One region of the Nitrospirillum guanabarense genome, then DNA from elsewhere that is predicted to be linked to it. Evidence: riboswitches for the same ligand, from Rfam matches in the RefSeq annotation. Region 1 holds a riboswitch; each other region holds the start of a gene.
What was found. Region 1 has a riboswitch for S-adenosylmethionine ahead of metZ (O-succinylhomoserine sulfhydrylase). Riboswitches for the same ligand answer to the same signal wherever they lie in the genome.

Region 2: another riboswitch for S-adenosylmethionine. It lies ahead of UAA55_RS20070 (threonine aldolase family protein); the one in region 1 lies ahead of metZ (O-succinylhomoserine sulfhydrylase).
Region 3: another riboswitch for S-adenosylmethionine. It lies ahead of UAA55_RS06215 (hypothetical protein); the one in region 1 lies ahead of metZ (O-succinylhomoserine sulfhydrylase).

The regions. Positions count from the first base shown of each region.
Region 1 is NZ_JAYEER010000004.1:2,536,284-2,543,014, forward strand. It holds gene UAA55_RS29920 (response regulator transcription factor) at 195-800, shown strand; gene UAA55_RS29925 (hypothetical protein) at 800-1,294, shown strand; gene secB (protein-export chaperone SecB) at 1,378-1,890, opposite strand; SAM riboswitch at 2,132-2,209, shown strand; gene metZ (O-succinylhomoserine sulfhydrylase) at 2,272-3,486, shown strand; gene UAA55_RS29940 (hypothetical protein) at 3,626-4,240, shown strand; gene UAA55_RS29945 ([protein-PII] uridylyltransferase) at 4,623-6,731, shown strand, end outside.
Region 2 is NZ_JAYEER010000004.1:461,583-468,313, forward strand. It holds gene pepN (aminopeptidase N) at 1-2,086, opposite strand, end outside; gene UAA55_RS20060 (hypothetical protein) at 2,349-2,969, shown strand; gene UAA55_RS20065 (hypothetical protein) at 2,969-3,721, shown strand; SAM-I-IV-variant riboswitch at 3,826-3,936, shown strand; gene UAA55_RS20070 (threonine aldolase family protein) at 3,995-5,062, shown strand; gene UAA55_RS20075 (hypothetical protein) at 5,121-5,816, opposite strand; gene UAA55_RS20080 (hypothetical protein) at 5,815-6,387, shown strand; gene UAA55_RS20085 (HesB/IscA family protein) at 6,438-6,731, opposite strand, start outside.
Region 3 is NZ_JAYEER010000001.1:1,485,204-1,491,934, forward strand. It holds gene UAA55_RS06200 (TetR/AcrR family transcriptional regulator) at 1-14, shown strand, start outside; gene UAA55_RS06205 (class I adenylate-forming enzyme family protein) at 45-1,574, shown strand; gene UAA55_RS06210 (MaoC family dehydratase) at 1,571-2,341, shown strand; SAM-I-IV-variant riboswitch at 2,384-2,508, shown strand; gene UAA55_RS06215 (hypothetical protein) at 2,558-2,920, shown strand; gene UAA55_RS06220 (TetR/AcrR family transcriptional regulator) at 2,922-4,253, opposite strand; gene UAA55_RS06225 (cytochrome P460 family protein) at 4,389-5,027, opposite strand; gene UAA55_RS06230 (GlxA family transcriptional regulator) at 5,057-6,064, opposite strand; gene UAA55_RS06235 (aldo/keto reductase) at 6,208-6,731, opposite strand, start outside.

The DNA.
Region 1 (6,731 bases):
AAATGAACCGCATATTAACCAAGATGGATCGATTTTTGGGGTTTGGTCAGCTTGATTGCGAATTAGTCACATTCAATTACGTTTCATAAGAAATTTGTGCTTGCGCAGCCCTTGCAGACGCTGAAAAAAGGTTCAAATAGCAGGGCTTATTGGTCTATCCTTTTGGATAGAGCAACCGCCGGGGGTCGTCTCACATGCGCTTACTGATTGCCGATGACCATGGTCTGGTGCGCGACGCATTGTCTTCACACATCGAAAGACAGGCGCCGGGCACGGTCGTCGTGGGGGCCGCCAGCGTGGATGAGGCCGTGTCCGCCCTGCGGCAGGACAGGGCCATCGACCTGCTGATCCTGGATTTGCGCATGCCCGGGATGAATGGCCTGGACGGTTTACAGCGCGTGCGGACCGAATTCCCCTTGCTGAAGGTGGCGCTGATGTCGGGACTGGCCCGGCCGGACGAGATCCGGGGCGCCTTCACCCGCGGCGCCGTGGGCTTCCTGCCCAAGACGCTCAGCGCGACGGAACTGTTGTCCGCCATCCAGACCATGCTGGCGGGTGAGCGGTTCATTCCGGCCGACATCAACACCGCCGACACCGCCGACGGGGCCAGCTTCACCCGGCGTGAGCGCGAGGTGCTGGACTATCTGCTGCAGGGCCGCTCCAACAAGGAGATCGCCCGCTCGCTGGAACTGGAAGAAGTGACGGTGAAGCTGCACGTGCGGGGCATCTGCCGCAAGCTGGGGGCCAAGAACCGCACCCAGGCGGTGATGCGCGCGGTGGAGATGGGTATCGCGAGCTGATGCCCCCGTCCGCCGGGGACAGCGCCGACGACAAGGCCGTGGGCCGGGTGGTTCCCGCCACCTTCCTGCATGACCTCAACAACCTGCTGACGGCCATCCACGGCTATTCCACCCTGCTGGCGGCGGATCTGCCCGCCGGGGGACTGGAGCAGGATTTCGCCGCCCGCATCCTGGCGGCGGCGGAAGAGGCGCGCCAGCTGGTGGCCAAGGTGCCGCGCCCGCGCCCCGCGGCCACCCTGCGCGTCCTGCTGGTGGGTGGGGCCCTCGCCCGCCTGGCCGGCTCGCTGGAGACGCTGGGCCTGGAAGTGACCCTGGCGGGGTCGGCGCGCGAGGCCCAGGGCGCCCTGAAGGCCAGCACCAGCGACTGGGACGTGGTGGCCGGCACGGCGGAAACGCTGGCCGGCCTGGGCGCCTACGGCCTGCCGCTGGCCACCGTGCCCGCCGGTGCCGATGCGGTGACGGTGGACGCGCTCATCCGTGGCGCACGCGGTTAAACACCCCATTCCGTCGCGCAAAAGAAAACCGCCCGGGCCATGGGGCGCCGGGCGGCTGTCTTGACTGAAGCTCAAGCCTGGGATCAGGCCTGGGCCATGTCTTCCGGCTTCTCCGACGCCAGCACCTGGCGGCGGTACAGGTCGACGAAGTCCAGCGGCTGCAGCATCAGCGGCGGGAAGCCGCCGTCGCGCACGGCGTCGGACACGATGGACCGGGCGAAGGGGAACAACAGGCGCGGCGCCTCGATCAGCAGCACGGCGCGGGTCTGGTCCAGCGGCATGGGCGGCATGGAGAAGATGCCGGCGTAGGACAGCTCGACGATGAAGGCGGTGCGGCCCTCGTGGCTGGCCTCGGCGCGGATGTTCAGCGCCACCTCGTGCACGTTCTCCGCCACGTTGCGGGCCTGCACGTCGACCTGCAGGTCGACCTTGGGCTGCTGGGCGTTCATCAGGCTGGCCGGGGCGTTCGGGTTCTCGAACGACAGATCCCGAACGTACTGGGCATTGACCACCAGCGGCAGCATGCCGGCGCCCTCGGTGGCGGTGGCGCCATTGCCGCCATTAGCGGCGCCGTTCAGGCTGGTCTCATCGGACATAGGTCTGGGACTCCCGGTAAAAGCAAATCAGCTATTCCGCAGAAGCGGACTGACGCGCGCGGGACTAGCACGGAAGCGACCGGCCGGCAACCGGGCATTAAGGCCCCGGGCGCCCCAGGGGCGGCGCTCCCCCTGAAACAAGCGAACCTTTCAGCCGTTCCGCGCCCCATCCCGCGCCCCATCCCGCGCATTGTCGCGATGACAAGGTCACCGTTGACGCTGCCCGCCGGCCCGGCCTAAAACCGGTTTCCGTGGTGATTTGCTGACCGGCTTGCAGGCCACGTTAAACAAGCTGCTAAAAGGTCGGGCCGTACATAAGGTACACCGACCACGCCGCCACCCCTTGCCGGTCGCGGTTGCCTTATGATCGGAGTGACGGCCATGGGCCAGACGCCTGACAATTCCACCCCCCCCTCGGCCCCGACCTTGCGTCCCCGCACCCAGCTGGTGCATGGCGGCACGCGCCGCAGCGGTTTCGAGGAAACCTCCGAAGCCCTGTTCCTGACCTCGGGCTTCATCTACGGCAGTGCGGAGGAAGCGGAAGCCGCCTTCGTCAACGACGGCTCGCGCTTCGTCTACTCGCGCTTCCGGAACCCCACCGTGGCCATGCTGGAGGAACGGCTGGCCGGGTATGAGGGCTTCAATCGCTGCATCGCCACGGCCAGCGGCATGGCCGCCGTCAACCTGGCGGTCATGGGCCTGCTGAAGGCTGGCGACCGGGTGGTGGCCCCGCACGCCCTGTTCGGCTCCTGCCTCTACATCGTCAAGGATCTGGCGCCGCGCTACGGCATCCAGTGCACCCTGGTGGAAGGCACCGACCTGAAGCAGTGGCAAGAGGCGCTGTCCACGCCGGCCACCGTGGTCTTCCTGGAAAGCCCCAGCAACCCCACCATGCAGGTGGTCGACGTGGCCGCGGTGGCGGAGCTGGCGCACAAGGCCGGCGCCCGCGTGGTGGTCGACAACGTCTTCGCCACCCCGGTGCTGCAGCGTCCCAAGGACATGGGCGCCGACGTGGTCGTCTATTCCGCCACCAAGCATATCGACGGCCAGGGCCGCTGCCTGGGCGGTGCCGTGCTGTGTGACGACGAGGTGGCGGCCCTGATCTCCCCGGTGCTGCGCCACACCGGCCCGTCCATGAGCCCGTTCAACGCCTGGGTGCTGCTGAAGGGCCTGGAGACGCTGGAGCTGCGCGTGAACGCGCAGGCGGCCTCCGCCTTGGCCCTGGCCCGCTTCCTGGAAGGCCACCCGGCGGTGGAGACGGTGCTGTACCCCGGCTTGACCAGCCATCCGCAGCATGAGCTGGCCATGCGCCAGATGAAGGCCGGCGGCACGCTCGTCACCTTCGAGGTCAAGGGCGGGAAAGAGGCGGCGTTCCGCCTGCTGAACGCGCTGAGGATCATCAAGATCTCCAACAACCTGGGCGACGCCAAAAGCCTGATCACCCATAACGCCACCACCACCCACCAGCGCCTGACCGACGAGGAAAAGGCCAAGGTGGGCATCAGTCCCGGCACCCTGCGCTTCTCCGTGGGGCTGGAAGACACGGACGACCTGCGCGACGACCTGGCCGCCGGCCTGGCCGCCGCCGCCGGCTGACTGGCCGCGTAACCATCGGCCATAGGCACAATTCAACTTTCGTCTCAGGTGAGGACACAACTTCCCCTGTGGACGGTCGTCGGCGTTTCCCCTAATGTTGCGGTGCAACAACGCAGCGCAACATAAGGGAGCGCTCACCATGCCGGATCGGCATATCCCTTACCCCACCGCCCCGCGTCCGGCCAAAAGGGCGGGCAAGGGGCGCATCGGCATGGTCATCCCCGGCACGCCGGAGGCCATGCACCTGAAGCGGGCCCAGGTGGAACTGGACCGGGTGGCGACTCGGGTGCATGAGACCGCCTTCGCCTCCGCCCACACCATCACCGCGCGCCTGGGCTTGCTGGCCCAGACCGGTGGCGACCCGGTGGCGCTGGGCACCAATCCCGAATTCGAACGCATGGGCCGCGAGAAGGTCGAGGCCTTCACGGACTCCGCCTTGGCCCTGGTGGGGGGCATGCGCGCCTTCCACGACGCATGGTGGCGCTGGCGCGACCATCAGGTCGACGCGCTGGGTGAATTCGCCCGCGCCGCCTGGTCATCCTGGCATCCCGGGGACTGGGTGACGGCGGAGCGCCGCCTGGTCACCTCCACCCTGCGCGCCGCCACCGGCGCCTTCACCCGGTTCAGCCACGCCACCAGCCGCTTGGGTGGGCTGGGCCTGGCGCCCATCCACCGCGCCGCCTCGGCCAACGCCCGGCGGCTGTCGCTGGTGCCGCGTCTGCTACCGCGGAAGGGCGCGGAAGGGGCGGGGTAATCCAGCGTGAAAAATCCAGCGTGAGACGTGGGCCCCTGGACAGGGAAGGGGTCCGCGTCGGGGTCAAGCCAGCCTGAAGCCTGAAAACGGAATAACAAGATCCGGGAGGCTGCCATGGGACATATGGGCAGGGATGGGCCCGCCAGGACGTCGGTATCCGATGACACGGCGGTGATCGATGAAAAAGCGGGCAAACCGGGAAAAAACTCCGGGGGCAAACGATTAGCCAAGGCACCGGGCCGCGCATGGGGTGATGCGTGGGAAAAAGTTTGTGCCATACTCCCCGTCCGTTCCGGGACCCGCGGTACTGGTGCCCCGACCCTGGACGCTGCCCGCCCGGTCGGAACCGAACCGCTGGGCCTTGCCAGAGATTCGCCGCGCCATGTCCCCTGCCGCCAAAACCGCCCCGACCAAGCCGGACCCCGCTCCGCTGGATGACACCCCCATGCCGGAGGCCCTGCCCACGGCCGAGGCGCTGACCACCCGGATGGCCAACCTGGCGGACGGCGATCTGCGGCGCGAGGACCTGCGCGCCGGCATCCTGGCCCTGATGCGGCAGACCCTGGACCAAGGCCGCGCCCTCATCCGCCGCCGGCTGGAGAATGGTGGCCGGGGAGAGGTCTGCCTGCGCGAGGCCACGGCCCTGACCGACGCCATCGTCGTGTCGCTGGCCGATTTCGCCCTGCACCGCGTCTTCCCCACAGCGGGCCCGACGCGTGGCGAGCAGTTCGCCGTGGTGGCCACCGGCGGCTACGGCCGCAAGGAGATGGCGCCCTTTTCCGACGTCGACCTCTTGTTCCTGCTGCCCTACAAGCGCACGCCGCGCATTGAGCAGGTGGTGGAATACGTCCTCTACCTGCTGTGGGACATGGGGCTGAAGGTCGGCCACGCCGTGCGCTCGACCGATGAATGCGTGCGTCAGGCCCTGGCCGACATCACCATCCGCACCAGCCTGCTGGAGGCGCGCTTCCTCTATGGCGATGAGAAGCTGTACGCGGAATTCCGCAAGCGCTTCGCCAAGGAGGTGGTGGCCAACACCGGCCCCGCCTTCATCGAGGCCAAGCTGGCCGAGCGCGACAGCCGCCACCTGAAGTTCTGCGACAGCCGCTATGTGCTGGAGCCCAACGTGAAGGAGGGGAAGGGCGGCCTGCGCGACCTGCAGACCCTGTTCTGGATCGCCAAGTACGTCTACCAGGTCGACAAGGTGAAGGATCTGGTGGCCAACGGCGTGCTGCTGGCGGAGGAGGCGCAGCGCTTCGCCAAGGCGCAGAACTTCCTGTGGACCTGCCGCTGCCACCTGCATTACCTGACCGGCCGGGGCGAGGATCGCTTGACCTTCGACGTGCAGGGCGAGATGGCGCGCCGCCTGGGCTACACCGACCACGCCGGCACCAGCGACGTCGAACGCTTCATGAAGCACTACTTCCTGATGGCCAAGGACGTGGGCGACCTCACCCGCATCCTCTGCGCCACCCTGGAACAGGAAAGCCAGCGGCCGCCCCGCTTCGCTTTCCTGCGGCGCGTGAAGCCCAGCGAGCTGGAAGGTTTCGTCATCGACAACGGCCGCCTCAGCATCCGGGATGAACGGCATTTCCGCGACAAGCCGGTGGACATGGTGCGCCTGTTCCGCGTGGCGCAGTGGCACAACCTGGATATCCATCCCAAGGCCTTGCGCGCGCTGGCACGCTCCATCTCAGCCCTGGGCCCCAAGGTGCGCAACGATCCGGAGGCCAACCGGCTGTTCCTGGAAATCCTGGGCTCGCGCAAGGATCCCGAGGTCACGCTGCGCCGCATGAACGAGGCCGGCGTGCTGGGCCGCTTCCTGCCCGACTTCGGCCGGGTCGTGGCGCAGATGCAGTACGATATGTACCACATGTTCACGGTGGACGAGCACACGCTGTTCGCCATGGGCATCCTGCACGACATCGACAAGGGCAATTTGAAGGACGAGGTGCCGCTGGCCTGCGAGGTCATCCACACCCTCAGCTCCAAGCGCGCCCTGTCGGTGGCCCTGCTGCTGCATGACGTGGCCAAGGGCCGGGGCGGTGACCATTCCATCCTGGGTGCCAAGGTCGCGGAGAAGCTGTGCCCCCGCCTGGGCATGACCGAGGAGGAGACGGAGACGGTGGCCTGGCTGGTGCGGCAGCACCTGACGATGTCCATCGTCGCCTTCAAGCGTGACCTGGACGATGAGAAGACCATCCGCGACTTCATCGACATCGTGAAGTCGCCGGAACGCCTGAAGCTTCTGCTGGTCCTGACCGTGGCTGACATCCGCGCCGTCGGCCCCGGCCGCTGGAACAACTGGAAGGCCACGCTGCTGCGCCAGCTGTATTGGCGGGCCGAGGAAATGATGTCCGGCGGCGTGGTGGGTTCCGATGGGCGCGAGAGGCGCATCGCCAACGCCCAGGCCGCCCTGCGTGCGCAGTTGCCCGACTGGGCCCCGGCCGATGTGGACCATCACCTGGCCCTGGGCTATCCCAACTACTGG
Region 2 (6,731 bases), 2.1 Mb from region 1:
TGGCCTCGGGTGTGATGGTGAAGGCGCCGTCGGTGCGGTTGCCGTCATAGGCCTTGCGGAAGGCGCCGTTCAGTTCACGCGCCAGGGTGCGGCGCAGGCTGAGGCGGGCGGCGTGGATGCCGTCCACGTCCACGGTGGCGCGCTGCTGGCCCAGATAGCCTTCCGTGGGCAGGGCCAGCGCCAGGGCGGCGAACGCCCGGTCCTCCCCCGCCTGCGCCAGGGTCTGGGCGATGGCGTCGATATAGGCCTGGGGCGCAGCGGCCTCATCCCCTTGGGTGCGCGCGTCGACATCGGCCAGGATCAGGCGGGTGGCCAGGGTCTGTCCCGCCTCCCACCGGTTGAAGGCGTCGCTGTCGTGGGCCATCAGGAAGGTCAGCGCCGCGTCGTCCTGCTTGAGGTCCAGCCGCACCGGGGCGGAGAAGCCCCGCAGCAGGGAGGGCACGGGCGCCTGCGGCACGCCGGTGAAGGTGAAGCTCTGCTCCGCCTCCGTCAGGGCGAGGGTGCGGGTGGTGGCGCCGGTTTCGGTTTCGCCCTGGAGGGTGAGGGGCATATCCTTGCCGTCCGGGCCCACCAGGCCCAGGGCCACGGGAATGACCTGGGGAAGCTTGTCCGGCTGGCCCGGCGTGGCGGGCACCGCCTGGCGCAAGGTCAGTGTGTAGGTGCCGGCGGCGGCGTCGTGCCGGCCCTCGCCCGACACCACCGGCGTGCCGGCTTGGGAATACCAGCGCTGGAACTGCGCCCACAGCGGGTCGGTGGGCTTCTGGCCATTGGCTTCCACCATGGCGGCCAGGAAGTCGTCGGTCGTCACCGCCTGGCCGTCATGGCGGGCGAAATACAGGTCGATGCCTTTGCGATAACCCGCGTGGCCCAACAGGGTGCGGTACATGCGCAGCACCTCCGCCCCCTTCTCGTAGACGGTGGGCGTGTAGAAGTTGCTGATCTCGATATAGCTTTCCGGCCGCACGGGATGGGCTGTGGGGCCGGCGTCCTCGTTGAACTGCACCTGGCGCAGACGCTGCACATCCTGGATGCGCTTCACCGGGGCGGAATTCATGTCCGCGGAGAATTCCTGGTCGCGGAAGACGGTCAGGCCTTCCTTCAGGCTCAGTTGGAACCAGTCGCGGCAGGTGACGCGGTTGCCCGTCCAGTTATGGAAGTACTCATGCGCCACCACCGTCTCGATGCCGAGGAAGTCGGTGTCGGTGGCTGTCTCCGGCTGGGCCAGGATGTACTTGGTGTTGAAGACGTTCAGGCTCTTGTTCTCCATCGCGCCCATGTTGAAGTCGGACACGGCGACGATGTTGAAGATGTCCAGGTCGTACTCCAGGCCGTAGACGTCCTCATCCCATTTCATGGATTTCTTCAGGGACTCCATGGCGTGTCCGCACTTGGCCTCGTTCCCCGGCTCGACATAGATGCGCAAGGCCACGTCCCGGCCCGACCGGGTGGTGAAGCGGTCCTCGATGTGCACGAGGTCGCCGGCCACCAGCGCGAACAGGTAGCAGGGCTTGGGCCAGGGATCCTCCCACCGCGCCCAGTGGCGCCCGGCCTCGGTCGCGCTGTCGCCGCTGGCCGTCAGGTTGCCGTTGGAGAGCAGCACGGGGTAACGCGCCCGCTCCGCCTCGATGGTGGTGGTGTAGCGGGCCATCACGTCCGGACGGTCCAGGAAATAGGTGATCTTGCGGAAGCCCTCGGCCTCGCACTGGGTGCAGTAGTTGCCGGAGGACTTGTAGAGCCCTTCCAGCGCCGTGTTGTCCTGCGGCCGGGTGCGGGTGGTGATCTCCACCGTGGCGTGGTCGGCGAGGCCGGCCAGGGTCAGCCGCTCCGGTGTCAGGGTGTAGTCGTCCGGCCCGAGCAGGCGGTTGTCCACCCTGACGGACAGCAGCTCCAGCTCCTGCCCGTCCAGGTCCAGCGCGGCGGCGGCCATCGCGGCCGGGTTGCGCCGTACGGCCAGGGTGGCGCGGATGGTCGCGGCCTCTTCCCGCAAATCGACATGCAGGTCCACGGTATCGATCAGCCACGCCGGCGGGGCGTAGTCGCGAAGGTGGATGGCGTGGGGCGTGGCCGTGTCGAGGCGGCTGTCCATGGGGCGGGGTTCCGTTCGAATTATGGTTGGGGCCAGGATAGGGGACGGGGCGGCATGGCGCCAACCCCGTTTCCCGGGGGCCGCGACGGGGCGTTCGGCGAGGTGCCCTAAGGGCTTGGCCGTAAACCCGTTCACCCGCCTTCTTCCGGTTGGGGAGGGGGCCTGTGCTGATGACTTAGGCGGGTATTTTGGACAGGCCGCCTACGGCCTTAGGCTGTATCATTTGGACATGAGCGGGAGAGGTAAGTCAGGGTAGGTCCCCGTGCAGGTGGCGCAGTCGGATCTGGTGGTGTTGTCGGTCGCGGGCGCCGTGTTGGCCGCCATCGCGCTGCTGGAAGTGCTGCGCCTGGTGATCGTGGACATCTACGAATGGGCGGCGAAATACCGTCGCATCAAGTACGAGATCCAGCAAACGCGACGCACCACGGAGAAGTTGTGGGCCGAGAACCGGGCGAACGCCGCCCTGCGCGACCGGCGCAACGCCGAACGCTTCCGCCTGAACACCATCCTGCATCGCATGGAGCAGGAGTGCGAGGATCTGGAGCGGCGGCGGGTGGAGGTATGGCATGAGGTCGGCGACGCCACCCTGGACGACCAGCTCTACCTGGCGGATCTGAACAGTCGCAGCCTGATGGAACGGGCGGCGGCGGGTGCGGAGGAGATCTGCCCCATCTGGCGCTATACCCATCGCGTGCGGGTGTGGGCGGGGAACGAGCGGCAGGCCCGCTCCCGCCTCTTGCTGGCCTTCAGTCCCAAGGATGGTTTCACCGTCAACAATTTGCGGGCCGCCCAGGGCTTCAAGGCGGTCGCGGAGGCCGCGGCTGCCGGGCGGTCGGCGGCACAGTCCCGCTTGGTGCGGCCGCACCGGCGCATGGTGCGCTGATGACGGGCGGCTACAGCAACCTCAACTTCATGGTTTTCATCATCCTGGCCGTCGGCGGGGCCTTCCTGGCCTTCTCCGTCCGCCGCATCCTGTTCAAAATCCGGGAGACGGAACGGCGCATCGCCGCCACGGTGGATGAGAAGAACGAGGCCGCCGCCGACCTGCGCGTCGCCCGCCAGCAGGAGGAACAGCTGGCCAAGGCCCTGGAGGAGGGGGAGGAGGCGCTGCGTGAGATCGCGGCGAAGACGGAGGAGGTGCGGAACCGCATGGCGGTACTGCGGCAGGCCGTTCCCCGGCCGTTGAACCTCGTCTCGCTGGAATGGGCGCAGGGTGACCACCTGTACGAGGCGCACTTGCGCAACATCGTGGCGCCCCGCCACCTGGGCCGCAACGTGGGCGGCATGGCGGAGGCCGGGGTGGTGCACGGCTACGCCCCCACGGAGGCCGACTTCCGCGCGCTGGTCACCAACCGCCTGGCCAACGAGGGCGGCTACGTCATCAGCAGCGTCCTGCCCATTTCGCTGGGCGACGACGGGCCCGCCGTCGACGGCGCCGACGCCGCCCCGGTGGAAGCGCCGGCGGAGGATGAGCCCCTGAGTGACTTGATGGGGAGCGACCTGGTGGCCGATGGGACGGCGGCGGAGCCGCCGGCGGTCACCGGCCCCAAGCCCCTGCCGGTGCGCCCGCCTGTCGCCCTGCAGGGCGTGCCGCGCGGCATGGGCCTGACCCCCGCCCCGGTCGCCGGCGCCTAAGTACGCGTCCTTTCCCGCCTGATGGGCGCCGCCCGAAGACCACCCATGCCTTCGCCGCCGCGTCAGGGGACTTGCGCGGGCGCTCACCTGCGGTTATCCCTCTGCCCGTGCATCAAGAGTTGAGCTGACGCTCAACGCCAACCTGCTCGACCCGGCAAGGTGGCGCTTCCCCGACTGGGAAGGATGTGGCCGATCCGGCAATGAACGGGAAGCAGCCACACACGTCCGTTTCGCTCTTGGTCGAAACTTGAGACCGTGAAGGCTGCGTTCCAGATGACCACCGATACGCTTCAGCCCCAATTCGCCGGCCAGCAGTTCGCCAGCGACAATTATTCCGGCGTCTGTCCGGAGGCCTGGGCCGCCATGGCGGAGGCCAACAGCGGCCACGCCGCCGCCTATGGCGAGGATGTCTGGACCGCGAAGGCGGCCGACGCCTTCCGCCAGCTGTTCGGCACGCCCTGCGACGTGTTCTTCGCCTTCAACGGCACGGCGGCCAACTCGCTGGCCCTGGCCTCGCTGTGCCAGTCCTACCACAGCGTCATCTGCTCCGCCTCCGCGCATGTGGAGACGGATGAGTGTGGCGCGCCGGAATTCTTCTCCAATGGGTCCAAGCTGCTGGTGGCGCAGACGGCGGACGGCAAGCTGACGCCGGACGCCATCCGGGCGCTGGCCACCGGCCGGTCGGACATCCACTTCCCCAAGCCCCGCGCCGTCACCATCACCCAGCCGACGGAGACGGGGCAGGTCTACAGCCTGGATGAGATTCGCGCCATCTCCGCCGTCTGCCGCGAGCTGGGCCTGCGCCTGCACATGGACGGCGCCCGCTTCGCCAACGCCTGCGCCAGCCTGGGCTGCTCCCCGGCGGAAGTGACCTGGCGGGCGGGTGTGGACGTGCTGTGCTTTGGCGGCACCAAGAACGGCATGGCGGTGGGGGAGGCCATCCTGTTCTTCGACAAGGTCTTGGCCGAGGATTTCGATTACCGCTGCAAGCAGGCGGGGCAACTGGCGTCCAAGATGCGCTTCCTGTCCGCCCCCTGGGTGCGCATGCTGGAGAACGGCGCCTGGCTGCGCAACGCCGCCCACGCCAATGCTGGGGCCCAGCGCCTGGCGGCGGGCCTGGTGGGGGTGCCGGGCGTGGCGCCGATGTTCCCGGTGCAGGCCAACGCCGTGTTCCTGACGGCGCCGGTGGCGGTGCTGGACGGCCTGCGGGCGCGCGGTTGGCGCTTCTACACCTTCATCGGTGGTGGCGCCCGCTTCATGTTCGCCTGGGACACCCAGCCGGAACGGGTGGACCAGCTGGTGGCCGACATTCGCGGCGTGGCCTGCGTGGCGGCGGCTTGAGTGCCTTCTGACGGGCTGTGACGGGTCCTATACGGAAGATTTGATTTAAATTTCGGATTTAGGATCCGTTAACGGTCAATTGACCGTACAACCTTGAAGTGGACTTCCATGCGATAGCGCGACCGTTCCTCCATCGACAGCCGAGGCCCTGGTGCACATCGACAAACCGGATTTGGTGATCCTGACCATCGTGGGCGCCACCCTGGCCGGCGTGTTGCTGCTGGAACTGCTGCGCCTGGTCATCAACGACGTCTATGAGATGATCGCCCGCCACGCGAAGGTGAAAAAGGAAATCGACCAGATCCGGCGCACGGCGGAGAAGGTGTCGGCCGCCAACCGCGATACCGCCCGGGTGCGCGACGCGCGCATCGCCTTGCGCTTCCGCGAAACCAGCAACCTCCAGCGCCTGGAAAAGGAATGTGAGGAGTTCGAGCGGCGGCGGGTGGAGGTCTGGCACGACTTGGGCGGGCCCTCGGCCAGCGGCCTGGCGCTTTATTCGGCCGACATCAGCAACAGCGCGCTGACCAACGGCGTGGTCGCGGGTATGGAATCGATCTGCCCGCTGTGGCGTCACCTGCACCGTGCCCGCGTCTGGGCCCGGACGGAGATGGAGGCGCGCACCGCCCTGCAGCAGGAATTCGCCCTGGGCGACGGCTACACCGTCACCAACGTGCGGCAGGTCCAGGGCTCGGGCGCGCCCGGCGGGCTGGCCGCCCGCGGCGCCGTCCGGCCCAGCGGAGGAGGGCGGTCCCATGATGCTGTCGGACGCCTTGGCGGAAGCCTACGCCAACCCCAACCCCGCCCATGTCTGCGCCGTGGCCGTGGGCGGCGCCATCATGGCCTGGTCGCTGAAGCGCCTGATCACCGAGGTGCGCAAGACCGAGCGGCGAATCAGCGCCGCGGTGGAGGAGCGCAACCAAGCCGCCGCCAGCCTGCGCCAGGCGCGCCTGCAGGAGGGGGAGTTGCGCACGGCCCTGCAGGACTTGGATGGGGAGTTGGAGGGGATATCCGTCCGCGCCCGTGATATCGAGGCCCGGCGCGGCACCTTGCAGCAGGTGATCCCGCGCCATCTGAACCTGTTCTCCCAGGCCTGGTCGCAGGGCGACACCCTGTTCGAGGCGCGAATCAGCCTGGTGACCGGCCTGGGCGGGGGCAAGAGCGGCGCCCGCGTCGTCCATGGCTATGCCGCCGGCCCCCGGGACTTCCGCAACAAGCTGATGGCCCGCTTCCCGCCAGCCTCTTACGCCGTGATCGACATGGCGGCCATCGACCTCGGCGAACTGGACATGGCCGTCAGCAACCTGGGCAGCGCCAACCAGCCGTAGGGGCGGGATCGCCCCACCATTTTTTCAAGCCGGCGCCCGGCGCCTGAACCTCAAACAGTGAAGCTCTCGCCGCAGCCGCAGCGGCCCTTTTCGTTCGGGTTGGTGAAGACGAAGCCCGACTGGAACTTGTCTTCCTTGTAATCCATCTCCGTTCCCAGCAGGAACATGGTGGAGGCGGGGTCGAGCAGCAGGGTCACGCCCTTCTCCTCCACCACTTCCTCGAAGGGCTTCTTGGCGTCGGCGTACTCGATGAAATAGCTGAGGCCCGAGCAGCCGCGCGCCTTCACGCCCACGCGCAGGCCCACGGCCGGTGTCTCACGCTGGGCCATGATCTCCTTGACGCG
Region 3 (6,731 bases), on a different contig from region 1:
GTTTGAAGCCCTGACTTTGAAGGCCGTTGCGTAACCGGAACAGGATGGAAGGGGGCTATCGGCGCCTGATCATGTGGGATCTGTTCGACCTGACGGCGCAACGCGCCCGGCTGTCGCCGGACCGCAAGGCCCTGGTGGACCTGACCACCGGCGGGGTTCTGACCTACGCCGATCTGGACGACCGCGCCGCCCGTGTGGCCAGCTTGTTGGCCGCCCTGGGCGCTGGGCCCAGCGACCGGGTGGCGGTGCTGTGCCGCAACCGGCCGGACTTCTTCGTGCTGCTGTTCGCCTGCGCCAAGCTGGGCAGCCTGCTGGTGCCGCTGAACTGGCGCATGCCGGCGGCGGAACTGGCCCATGTCCTGGCGGATTGCCAGCCCCGGCTGCTGTTCCATGGGGGTGAGGACAGGGGGACGGCCCGGGCCTTGACCAGCGGGCTTGTCCTGGTCGACCTGGACGATGGTTTCCAGGGCCAAGTGGCGGCCCAGTCGCCACTGGCGTCGCGCGAGGTCTGGCCGGCCGACGATACCTGGTATCTGCTCTACACCTCCGGCACCACCGGCGAACCCAAGGCCGTGCTTTACACCTACGGCATGGCCATGGCGAATTACGTCAACCTGCGTCAGGGCGTGGATCTGTCGGAAAATGACCGCACCCTGAACTACTTGCCCCTGTTCCATACCGCCGGCATCAATCTGCACACCCTGCCGCTGCTGATGGCCGGGGGCGAGGTGCTGGTGCAGGCGGGCTTCGACGCCGGCACCGTGCTGGACCTGATCGCCCAAGGCCGCATCACCACCTTCTTCGGTGTACCCACCGTTTATCGCCAGTTGGCCTTGCATCCCCGTTTCAAGGACACCGACCTTGGCACCGTGCGGCGCTGGGCCTGCGGCGGAGCGCCGTTGGAGGACGCGCTGGCCCGCCGCTTCATTGAGCGCGGCGCCCGTGTGTGCAATGGCATGGGCATGACGGAGACGGGGCCCACCTTGTTCCTGAACGACCCTACCGGCGCCGCCACCAAGGTGGGATCCATCGGTAAGCCGCAAATCCTCTGCCGCGTGCGCGTGGTGGACGGGGCGGGGCGGGACGTGCCTGACGGGCAGGTGGGGGAGGTTTGGGTCAAGGGCGCCGCCGTCACCCCCGGCTATTGGCGCCAACCGGCGGCGACGGCCGCCGCCTTCTCTCCTGACGGCTGGCTGCGCACCGGCGACCTCGTGCGCCAGGACGCCGACGGCTATTACTATCCCGCCGGCCGGCTGAAGGAGATGTTCATCTCGGGCGGGGAGAACGTCTATCCGGTGGAGGTGGAGAACGCCTTGCTGCGCCATCCCGGCGTGCTGGAGGTGGCGGTGGTCGCCGTGCCCGACCCGGTGTGGGGAGAGGTGGGCCACGCCCATGTCCGCGCCCAGCCCGGCACCGACATCGACGGTTTGGCCCGGCATTGCCGTGGCCTTCTGGCCGGCTACAAGGTGCCGCGCCGGTTCGTGCTGGTGGATGATTTTCCCCGCACCGCCGCCGGCAAGATCCAGAAACATCGTCTGGTGGCGCCGCCGCCCGGCCTGGACCTGGCCTCGTGATCCTCACCCGCACCCTGACCCAGGACGATTTCCGCGCCTTCGCCCGGCTGTCCGGCGACGACAACCCCATCCATGTGGACCCGGACCACGCGGCCCGTACCCGCTTCGGCCGTCCCGTGGCCCATGGCGCCTTGCTGTGCGCCCTGCTGCGTGGCCTGGCCGCCGACGCGCAGCCCGGCCAGCCGCTGGCCCGCCTGGCTGTGACCTTCCCGGAGCCCGCGTACGCGGACGAGGCGTTGACCTTCCGCGCCGATCCGCAAGACGGCGCCCAGGTGCGCCTGCTGGCCCAGCGGCGGGAGGACGGCCAGGTCGTGTGCGACGGGATGGCGACCCTGGCGCCGCTGGGACCGGATGGGGACTGGCGCAAGCCGCCGCCGGGCGCCGCCGCCCACGTCACCCGTCTGTACGCCGACCAAGATCTGGCGCTTTATGAGCGCCTGACCGGCCATCGCCTGCGCGAGCCGCTGGTGCTGAGCCTCTTCTCCTTCCTGTTGGGCGTCCGCCTGCCGGGACCGGGCACCAACTACCTGAAGCAAGACACGGTGTTCTGGCGCCGCGTGCCCTTGGATGCGGCGCTGTTCGCCACCGCGACCATCACCCGCCTGCGGCCCGAAAAGCGGCTGGTGGACCTGGCAACGGTCTGCCGCATTCATGACAGCGGGCGGGACGGCGATATCGTCGCCACCGGCCGCGCCCTGGTGCTGGCGCCGCACTGGACGCCGGAGGACTGGACCAGGCATGCCCAATTGGCCGCTTGCCAGACCTGACGGTTGGGCGTATCCACAAGCCCGCCGGTGCTCGTGCCGGCACTGTTGCATCAGGAGCGGGGCCGGCGTCCCGCACCAACCTGCCAGCCCAGGCAAGGTGGTTTCCGCGTTTGCGCGGAGATGTGGCGGCCCCCGGTTTGCGGGCGGCGGCAACCAAGTGGGTCGCAGCGTATGGTCGCGTCATGCCGGGTCCGCTCCGTTTGGAGTGGACATTCCGTGCATATTCCCGCCGCTTTTCCGCTAAGCACGCCCGGTACCGTTACGCAGGCGGAAGAAGATCCGCCGACACCGGCCCCGGTTCTGGGCACCGCGCCGGGCGTCACCAGCCATCCGGGGGACACCGTGCATCTACTGCGGGAAGAGCGCATGCCCCTCGCCAGCGTACCGGACTGTGTCGCCCGCACCTACGCCGTCGTCCACCGCCGTCACGGCGTGTACACCCATATCTACACGGTGCTGGAAAGCCGGCAGCATGTGCGCCGGGTGACCCATTTGCGGCGGGTCCTGGTCGGCGAACAACTGGCCGCCGCCCGCGCCTGGGTTCTGGCCGGCCGCCATCTGGGACGCCTGGCCTTTTAAGTCAGGTCTTGGGCATCGCCGGCTGCAGGTAGCGCATCAGGACGATCATCTCGGCGGCGTAGCCGTCGACATCGGGGCCGTCGACACCGGGCGGGTCGTCCATGGCGTGCAGGATCTGCGCGCGGCCCTGCATCCAGGTGGAGACGATCTGTGCCTGGAAGGGGGAAAGGGAGGATTGTGGCCCCACCACATAATTCAGCGCCGCGCGGATGCGGGAGCCCCGGCCCTGGCGGAAGGCCAGGTACAACGGCACCAGGCTGGGGTCGCGGCAGGCTTCCAGCGCGAAGTCGCCCATGGCGTGGGTAGTGTTGCGGCCGGCGATGCGACCGCCCTCCACCGGGGTCAGCATGTGGTCGGCCACGGCCCGCAGGAAAGCGCCCAATGGTGGCGGCTCGCGGTGCATCGTGGGGATTTCCCGCCGCAGTTCCTCATGGATGAACTGGAAGGCGCGACGGATGATGTCGCCGCGGGAGCGGAAATAATACGTGGTGGAGGAGAGCGAGACGCCCGCCCGCTGCGCCACCGCGCGGTGGGTCACGGCGGCCACGCCCTGGTCGATGATGGTGGCGACGGCGGCGGCGACGATGCGCTGCTCCGTCTCGCCCACCGGCTCCGCGCCCTCATCGCCGCCGCCGGGTGGCCGCCGCAGGCGCTGGTGCCACAGGGCGCCAAGGCTTTCCTCCGGGTCGCACAGATGGCGGATGTTCTCCACCACCGACAGGGCGAAGCCCGAGGCGCCGCCGGCCACCAGCAGGGTGGAGCGGTCGCCCACCAGATAGTGGGTCATGATGTCGGCGATATGGGCGGGCAGCCCGGCCAGTGCGAACAGGTCGCGATGGCGGCCCCGTCGCTCCTCATACCAGCGGGCCAGTATGCGGCGGAGGGCGGGGGTGTGGCGGGCCTGGTGGATCAGCTCATACCACACCAGTTCGATGGTGCCCTGGCGGGACGACAAATCCAGCGCCTGCACCACCAGCGCGTCGGCCAGGGCGGAGACAGGCAGGCCGTCATCGCCCAGCGACGCGCGGAACTGTTGCCACGCCTGGCGGTCACGCTCCGCCGCCGCCAGGAATACGGCCTGGGTCAAGCTGTCCTTGTCGCCCAGGTGGTAAGGGACGGCGCTGGTGGACAGGCCGGCGGCCGCGGCCAGGTTGCGGACACTGAGCGCCTTCAGCCCGCCCTGGGCCAGCAGGGTGTGCGCTTGGTCGATCAGCCGTTCCCGCGTACCATCCGGGGGCCGGGCCGCCGTGCGGGATGGGGTCGCCCCTCCCGGCGCCAGCGGTGTGGCATCGGGCGGGGACGGGACGACGGGGGTGATCAGGCCGGACTTCATGACCGCGCTTTTATCTGCCGAAGCGCACTGATAGTCCATCCCCGACACGACGGCAATGATCCCGTGTCACAATACGTCACAACTGAACTAAAGAAGGGGCGCCCCCTGCCGGATGCGGCCGGCAGCAGGCTCCGCCTAATGTTTTTCGGCCAAATAGGCGGCGCTGAGGGTTTTTTTGTCGGCCGCGACCGGGAAGAGGGTCGGATAGAATTGCACGAAAGTGGTGTCCACCGCGCCGTGGTCCCGATGGCAGCTATAGCAACTCTGCTCCACCGGCAACTGTTCGGCGGGCGGCGGTGTCGCCTTGTCCGTGTCGAAGGAGTAGAAGCCCCAGCCGTCGTTGTGGAACCGCGCCGTGTCCTTCACATGGACCTCCAGCCCCATGACGTCCGGCGTCTGGAAATGGCCCGATTTGTTGATGGAGCCTTTGTCCGCCGCCCCGCGCACTTCCAGCACGAAGGTGGTTTTCTCCGGCCAGGTGCCCGTCTGTTTGAAGGCCAGATAGGCCTCGCGGTTCACGAAGACGTTGTCGAACATGGAATGGCCCATGCGCATGGCCGGGCCGTAGGCCATGTCCAGGCCGGTTGTGACGTAGACCCATTCGCGGTAGTCGGCGGGGAAGGTCAGCCGGTCGTCCTTGTCGAACTGTGGGACGAAGGGTGCCGGCCCGTCGGCGGCGATGGAGAGGCGGGCGGGGGCCAGCAACAGGGCCGCCGACAGGCAAAGCAGGGGCATCGCCGCCACATAGCGGCGGGCAGGAAGAAACCAGGCCATGGGGCCCTCCGGTGGTTAAGGGGGATGGGTCAGCCGGTGCCGGCTGGGGAAAAATGCGCCTGATATTGGCTGGGGGAGACGCCGTAGCGCTGGCGAAAGGCCCTGCGGAAGGCGTCGGCGCTGCGGAAGCCGATGGCGGAGGCCAGCGTGTCCACGCTCACGCCCGGCTGCACCAGGCGGCGGCAGGCCTCGCCCAGGCGCAGGTCGGTGACATAGTCGGCGGGCGGACGGCCCAGGGCGGCGGTGAAGCGGCGGCGGAACTGCCGGGGGCTGAGGTTCACGCGCGTCGCCAGCTCCTCCACCGACAAGTCGCGGTCCAGATTGCCCAGCATCCAGGCCGACAGGTCGGCGAAGCGGTCGGCCGCGCGGCTTTGAAACCGCAGGGGTTCGGAGAACTGCGCCTGGCCGCCCGGGCGCTTCACGAACACCACCAGTTCCCGGGCCGTCGCCAGGGCCAGGGCCGGCCCGTGGTCCTCTTCCACCAGCGATAGGGCGAGGTCGATGCCGGCGGTGACGCCGGCCGCGGTGTAAAAGGGACCGTCCTTCAGGAACAGGGCGTCGTCGCAGACGCGCAGCGCCGGGAATTTGCGGGCCAAGTCGCCGGCGTGGCGCCAGTGGGTGGTGACGCGGCGGCCATCCATCAGGCCGCTGGCCGCCAGGCCGTAGATGCCGGTGCACACGCTGGCCACGCGGCGGAAGCGATGGGCGTTGCCCGCCAGCCACCGGGCCACGGCGGCATTGGTCGCGGGCTCGCGCAGGCCCTTGCCGCCGGCGATGATCAGGGTGTCCAGGTCCGGCACGTCGCCGGCCGCCAGGCTGTGCGCCGGGGTGAAGGTCAGGCCGGACTCGCTGGTGAAGGGCCCTGCCTTCACGCCCAGCGGCACGACGCGATAGGGCCGTTTCCCCGGCGCCATCTCGGCCTCGCCCCATTCCGCCAGGTCGGCGGCATTGGCGAAGACCTCGGCCGAACCGGTCACGTCCAGGGCGTTGACGTCGTCATAGCCCAGAATTCCGATGCCTGCCGGTGCCCGCGTCATTCCCCGTCCCCCTCATCGCGCCACCCTTCCGGCCGGCCGCGTCATGGGGGCAGTATCGGCCGGGCGCGTGCCGGGCGGAAGGACATCCACCCGACACTATCGGCCACGACCGGTGGCACCATGCTGAATGGCACCATGCCTTTTCAGGGGACTTCATGGCCCTGGCTGGCCTCCAGGATCTGGAACCAGTGCTGGCGTGGCATCTTCAGCTGGGCGGCCTGCGTATAGGCGTGCACCCGGTCCAGGCGCGTGGTGCCCAGCACCGGCACCGGGCGCGACGGGTGGCGCATCAGCCAGGCCAGCGCGACCGTACCGGGATCGCCGACGCCCATCTCCGCTCCCACGGCCTCCAGCGCCGCCAGCGTGCGGCGCGCCTGTTCCGTGGCGCCGGTGAATAGGCCGCCGCCGCCCAGGGGCGACCAGGCCATGGGCCGCATGCGCAGTTCCAGCGCCTGGTCCAGGGTGCCGTCGAACAGCGGCGACAGGTTGGTGACGGAGAATTCGATCTGGTTGGTCACCAGCGGCCGGCCCAGGCGGGACTGCAGCAGCCGCACCTGCGATGGGTTGTGATTGGACACGCCGACATGCCGCACCACGCCCGAGCGCAGCAGCCGGTCCAGCGCGTCGGCGGTGTTGTCCGGGTTCATCAGCGGGTCAGGCCGGTGCA